2 regions of the Gordonia sp. WA4-43 genome follow, and region 1 is predicted to be linked to the other one. Evidence: riboswitches for the same ligand, from Rfam matches in the RefSeq annotation. Region 1 holds a riboswitch; the other holds the start of a gene.
The links. Region 1 has a riboswitch for cobalamin ahead of LEL84_RS20315 (FecCD family ABC transporter permease). Riboswitches for the same ligand answer to the same signal wherever they lie in the genome.
Positions count from the first base shown of each region.

Region 2: another riboswitch for cobalamin. It lies ahead of LEL84_RS23915 (CbtB domain-containing protein); the one in region 1 lies ahead of LEL84_RS20315 (FecCD family ABC transporter permease).

Region 1 is NZ_CP084736.1:4,488,058-4,491,353, reverse strand. It holds gene LEL84_RS20325 (alpha/beta hydrolase) at 1-324, shown strand, start outside; gene LEL84_RS20320 (L-lactate dehydrogenase) at 327-1,280, opposite strand; cobalamin riboswitch at 1,397-1,575, shown strand; gene LEL84_RS20315 (FecCD family ABC transporter permease) at 1,622-2,701, shown strand; gene LEL84_RS20310 (ABC transporter ATP-binding protein) at 2,725-3,296, shown strand, end outside.
Region 2 is NZ_CP084736.1:5,262,184-5,265,479, reverse strand. It holds gene LEL84_RS23925 (histidine phosphatase family protein) at 1-259, opposite strand, end outside; gene LEL84_RS23920 (CbtA family protein) at 277-1,107, opposite strand; gene LEL84_RS23915 (CbtB domain-containing protein) at 1,114-1,350, opposite strand; cobalamin riboswitch at 1,386-1,546, opposite strand; gene LEL84_RS23910 (ATP-dependent helicase) at 1,564-3,296, shown strand, end outside.

The DNA of each region.
Region 1 (3,296 bases):
GCACCCGACGCGGTGTCGGGATACCTACCGCTGGTGCCCGACGACCTGGAGTTCATCAACGAGGTCGCCGCGCGGGTCGGTCTCGCCATCCCGCTGCACACGCCTGGTCGGGCATTGCGAAAGCTCACCTGTCCCACGCTCGTGTGCATCTGCGACAAGGACACCGTGGCGCCGGCCGGACCGACTGCCCGGTACGCCCGCCGCGCCCCGGCAGCGCGAGTGATTCGTTATCCGGCAGGACATTTCGACATCTACGTCGGCGACGACTTCGAGCGGGTGGTCGCCGATCAGCTCGAGTTCTTGCGCGGGACCGTCCCCGTGTGACGTCAGAACCCGAACCGCGCCTGCATCCCGCGCAGCGTTTCCGCCGATGCCAGCAGACCCGCCCGCTCGGAGTCCGACAGCGGGACATCGAGCCGGGTCTGGGCACCACCGCGGTCGACGACGGTCGGCAACGAGAGGCACACGCCGTCGAGCCCCTCGATACCGTCGGCCCGCGTCGACACCGGCAGCACCCGGTGTTCGTTGTTCAGGATCGCTTCGACGATGCGCGTCGAGGCCAGACCGATCGCGTAGTTCGTCGCCCCCTTGCCCTCGATGATGGTGTACGCGGCGTGCACGACCTCGTGGTGAATACGTTCGCGCGCAACGACGTCCATCGCCGGACGGCCGGGTAGCGGCGTCCACGAGGTGAGCGGCACGCCCCCGATCGACGCCGAACTCCACAGCGGGATCTCGCTGTCGCCGTGTTCGCCGACGATGTAGGAGTGCACGCTCTGTACCGCGACCCCGCAGTGCTGCGCGATCAGGAACCGCAAGCGGGACGAGTCCAGCACCGTGCCCGACCCGAAGACCTGGTGCGGTGACAACCCGCTGATCTCCTGGGCGGCGTAGGTGACGATGTCGACGGGATTGGTGACCATCACATAGATCGCGTTCGGGGCCACCGCCAAGACCCCGGGGAGGATGGCGCGTGTCAGACCGATTGTCGCCTCGGCCAATTCGAGACGCGACTGCCCTGGCTTCTGCTTCGCGCCGGCGGTGAACACGACGACGTCGGCGTCCGCGCACACCGAGACGTCGTCGGATCCGATGATGTCCGCCCGCGGCACGAACTCGAGGCCATGGGACATGTCGAGCACCTCGGCGGTCACCTTGGCGGCGTCGATGTCGAGGAGGGCGATGGTCCGTGCGACACCTCGAATGAGGGATGAGTAGGCGATCGCGGTGCCCACCGCACCCGCCCCGATGATGGCCAGCTTCGTGTCTCGTACGTCCATCGGTTCACCGTTTCCGCGTCGGGTTCGTCGATCGTCGGCACCAGCCTAGGTGCTCGGAAGTCGGCTGTCCGGGCTGCGCCGGCCGACCGCGCGTTCGGTCGGCGGTCGATGTTGATAGCGTGGGCGCCGAGAACGGTCACACCCGCACACGTGGGTGTCAGGGAACCCGGTGTGAATCCGGGACTGGCGCGCAACGGTATGGGAGACGGATTCGGCGCGGACACCGGGGCGACCCGGGAAGGCGCCGGCGCCACGATCCCGAGTCCGATTACCGGCCGTTCTCGCTCGAGTCCATCGTGTATCTCGCGCACAGATACCCAGACCGATAGGCAGTACCACCCGTGTCCCGTCGTACCGACGGCACGACCGAGAGCGCGACCGCCCCGTCGGTCCGGCGACTCCCGTCGACGCCGCTAGCCGCAGTACTGTTCGTCCTCACCCTCCTCAGCATCGCCCTGGCCACCGCTTTCGGCGCGGAGACCATCCCCGTCGGCGACGTGTGGCACACCGTCGTCGGCCGGATGACCGGGGCCGAGCTCGACTCCGCGCACGCCGTCATCATCTGGGATCTCCGGTTGCCCCGGTCCGTGCTGGCCGCGCTGGTCGGAGCCGGGCTGGCGCTGGCCGGCGCACTCATGCAGGCCCTGGTCCGCAACCCGCTGGCCGAGCCGTACCTGCTGGGTGTGTCCGCCGGCGCGGCGGTCGGGGCCACCGCGGTGATGACCCTCGGCGTGCTCGCGGGACTGGGCGTCTGGGCGCTGTCCGGCGGGGCGCTGCTCGGCGCGCTGGCCGCCACCGTCACGGTGTACCTGGTGGCCCGCGCCCAGGGCGGGCTGACCGCGCTGCGACTCATCCTGTCCGGGGTGGTGTTGTCCTCGGCGTTCATGGCGTTGTCGTCGCTGCTGGTGTTCACCGCCGCCGACCCGCACGCCGCCGACAACGTGATGTTCTGGATGCTCGGCAGCGTCGCGGGCGCCACCTGGGCGAAAGTGCAGATCGCCGGGGCGGTCGTGCTGGTCACCGTCGTGGCCATGCTCGCCATCCACTCCTGGCTCGGTGCCTACGCGGCCGGCACCGACACCGCGACGTCGCTGGGCGTGCCGGTACGCGCGATGCGCAACGCGCTGTTCGGTGTCCAGGGTCTCCTGGTCGGCGTGCTCGTCGCGGTGGCGGGCGGCATCGGCTTCGTCGGTCTCATCGTCCCGCACGCGGCGCGACTCCTGGTCGGCGCCACCCACCGCGCGATGTTGCCGGTGGCGGTCTGCGGCGGTGCGCTCTTCCTGGTGTGGGTCGACGTGATCTCGCGGGTGGCGGCCGCACCGCGAGAGATGCCGCTGGGCATCGTGACCGGCCTGATCGGGGCGCCGATCTTCCTGTTCCTCATGGGACGACGCCAGTACGTGTTCGGGGGAGGCTCGTGATCGACCCCGCCCGCGCATCGTCGATGTCGTTGCGCGCGAACGCGCTTGCGTGCCGTCGAGGTGGCCGCGTCGTACTGCGGGATGTCGATCTCGCGGTCCCCGCCGGCACCCGACTGGCCATCGTCGGGCCCAACGGTTCCGGCAAGACCACCCTGCTGCGCACGCTGTGCGGTCTCGAACGCCCGGCCGCCGGCACCGTCGAGGTGAACGGAAACGACCTCCACCGCATCCCCTCGCGACGCCGCGCCATGTCGATGGCCGTGGTCGGCCAGGAGGAACAGCCCTCCGCGGAGCTGACGGTCGCCGAGGCGGTCGGCCTCGGCCGGACCCCGTACCGGTCGGCCTGGTCCACCGGAAGTTCCGACGACAAGACGGTGGTCGATCGCGCGTTGATCCAGGTCGGGCTCGATGGCTGGAGCACCCGCTCGTGCACCCAGCTGTCCGGCGGCGAACGGCACCGCGTCGTGCTCGCCCGCGCGCTCGCTCAGCAGACCCCGATCGTGGTGCTCGACGAACCCACCAATCACCTGGACGCCGCCTGGCGACTACGACTGATGGAGATCCTCAACGAGCTCGACGCCACCGTGGTCGCGGC
Region 2 (3,296 bases), 770 kb from region 1:
CGATCTCCTCCGGGGACAGGCCCGACCACGCACCGACATCGAGCGTCCGCAGCGCGTCGTCGACGATGAGGCCGCCTGTCGCGCCAAGTATCTCGGCGGTGGCGCGGGTCGCCGCCTCCGGGCCGCAGATGTCGATCGGGCGGGTGAGCGACGCGCTCAGAGCGAGCACGTCGCGTCGACCACGCTGATCGAGAACCGGGTCACCGCCGAACCGCACCGACCGGTTGGGGCCGGTGCGACCGGCGGTGATGATCTGCATGCCGGGCAGTGATCGCCTCAGTTCGGCACGGAGACCGCGCGAGCGCGGTCAGTCGCCTGCGACCGGGCCATCGCCCCCACGATCAGAGCGAACGAGACGGTGAGAACCGTCCACAGAATGACCTGGTTGGCGACCGCATACACCCGGAAATCCCCGATCACGTCACCGGGAAAGCCCGGGAACACGACCTGTCCGGCGTCGTCGCGGACCGGGCCGGGGACCTCGCTGAACGACGGCAGGAAGGCGAGCACGATCGCGATGCCGGCCAGATAGGCGACCGTGGCCGCGACCGCCGAGACCAACCCACCGATGCGCGGGCGCAACCACGACGCCAGGACCACCGCCGCGATGGCGAGGATCACCGACGACACGGTGATGGTGAGGAAGGCACCGGTTCGTTCGCCGATGGTGTCGTCGTCGCCGACGGCGGGTGGGTTCGCCGGGTAGGCGAAGAACGGGACGGCGAAGACGGCGACGAAACCGATGCCGCCGAGCACGCCCGCGACCGCACGGGGATCCGTGGCCGGATGACGGCTGCCGACGTGGCTCCACAAGACCGTGAACGCCACCGCGAAGAACGCGCCCATGCACACCGCGAACACGACGTTGCCGATCCCCGCGCCGAGGTTCTCCTGCATCGCGCGGGTGAACAACTCTCCGCCCTCACCATGGGTGTGACCACCCGGTTCGGCGGCATGGGCCAGGGCCTCCTCGGCCGCCGAGCGGGCGCTCTCGTAGTCGATGGCCTTGCCCACGACGGGTTCGAGGTAGAACCGCGCGAACACGAACGAGACGATGCCGGCGATCAGACCTGCGAGCAGGCCGGCGCCGATGAACTTCTTCTCCATGTCGACTCAGTGGCAGGGGAAGCCGAGGAAATGGCGGGCGTCGTGCACGAACTCGTGCACGTGGGTGTCGGAGCCGAAGACCGACACGACCCCCTGGTCGTAACCGAGGAAGTAGTACGCCAGCCCGGCGAGCAGCACGGTCAGGCTGAGCCAGAGCGCCGCGCTCGCGACGGAGATGTTCGGTACGGGCAGGGCACGGGCCGGGGCGACCTGTAATGCCGCCTCGGTACGGGGAGCTGTCATGGTGGGTCCTTTCGCCGATCTCGCGTCGGAGAGTTCACGGGTGGTGCACGCCGGCACGGCATCCTGACTCACGCATGCCCCGTCACGTCGACCGTGTCGATCTGGGCTGCGTTCACAGTGGCGCGACCGTTCCGGACTCTCACCGGATTCCCCGTACAGGCGTGAGGAGACTGTATACCGCGTTCTGTCGTACGAGTGCGACATAGTGGAGAGATGCCCCGCCCCTCGGTGCTCGACCGCTTCACCGCCCCCACCCGGCGGTGGTTCTCGGGTGCGTTCACCGCGCCCACCGCTGCGCAGAAGGGCGCCTGGACCTCCATCGCCGACGGCGCGAACACCTTGGTCATCGCACCGACCGGGTCCGGGAAGACCCTGGCCGCGTTCCTCTGGGCTCTCGATCGGCTCGCCGCCGACGCCGGCAATCGTCCCGCGGGCACCAAGGTCGTCTACATCTCGCCGTTGAAGGCGCTGGCCGTCGACGTCGAGCGCAACCTGCGCGCACCGCTGACCGGCATCACCCGGGCGGCCCAGGAGCTGAACCTTCCGGAGCCCAACATCACCGTGGGCGTGCGGTCGGGCGACACCTCCGCCGCCGATCGGCGTGCGCTGGTCAAAACCCCACCCGACATCCTCATCACCACCCCCGAGTCGCTGTACCTGATGCTCACCTCGGCCGCGCGGGAGAGTCTCACCGGCGTGGAGGCGATCATCGTCGACGAGGTCCACGCGGTCGCCGCGACCAAACGAGGTACCCATCTCGCGCTGACCCTCGAGCGCCTCGACGAACTGCTGGACAAACCCGCCCAGCGGATCGGCCTCTCGGCGACGGTCCGCCCGCCCGAGGTGGTCGCGGGGTTCCTGTCCGGCGCCGCGCCGTGCCAGGTGGTCAAACCCAAGGCCGACAAGACATTCGACCTGCGCGTCGACGTCCCCGTCGAGGACATGGCCAACATCCCGCCGCCGGTGTCCGATGCCGACCCCGCGGCGCTGGACGACGCGTTCTCGCCGACTGCCGGCTCGTTGTGGCCGTACGTCGAGGCCTCGATCGTCGACCAGATCGAGGCGAACCGCGCCACGATCGTCTTCGCCAACTCCCGACGCCTCGCCGAGAAGCTCACCGCTCGGCTCAACGAGATCCACGCCGAGCGCCACGGCGAGCCTGCCGAACCGACCGGCAATCCGTCGGTCGCGGGCGGCGCCCCGGCGTTCGTGATGGGCAGCGGCGCGAGCTCCGGCGCCGAGCCGGTTCTCGCCCGCGCCCATCACGGCTCGGTCAGCAAGGAGCAGCGCGCCCAGATCGAGGACGACCTGAAGGCAGGCCGCCTCTCGTGTGTGGTGGCCACCAGCTCACTCGAACTCGGCATCGACATGGGTGCGGTCGATCTCGTCATCCAGGTGGAGTCCCCGCCGTCGGTGGCGAGTGGACTGCAGCGGATCGGCCGCGCCGGGCACCAGGTCGGCGAGATCAGCCAGGGCATCCTCTACCCCAAGCACCGCACCGATCTGCTGCACTGCACGGTGACGGTGGGCCGGATGCTCGACGGCGCGATCGAGGAGATCAAGGTCCCGCAGAATCCGCTCGACATCCTCGCCCAGCAGACCATCGCGGCGGCCGCGGTCGACGACCTCGAGGTCGATCACTGGTACGAGGTCGTCCGGCGCGCGGCGCCCTACCGTGAACTGGGCCGGGGCGTCTTCGACGCGACCCTCGACCTGATCGCGGGCCGCTTCCCGTCCGACGAGTTCGCCGAACTGCGCCCCCGGGTGAACTGGGACCGCGACGCCGGGGTCATCACCGGCCGGCGCGGCGCCCAGCGGCTCGCCGTCACCTCGGGCGGGTCCATACCCGACCGCGGACTCTTCGGCGTGTTCATGGTCGGCGAGAAGGCCACTCGCGTAGGCGAACTCGACGAGGAGATGGTCTACGAGTCCCGGGTCGGCGACGT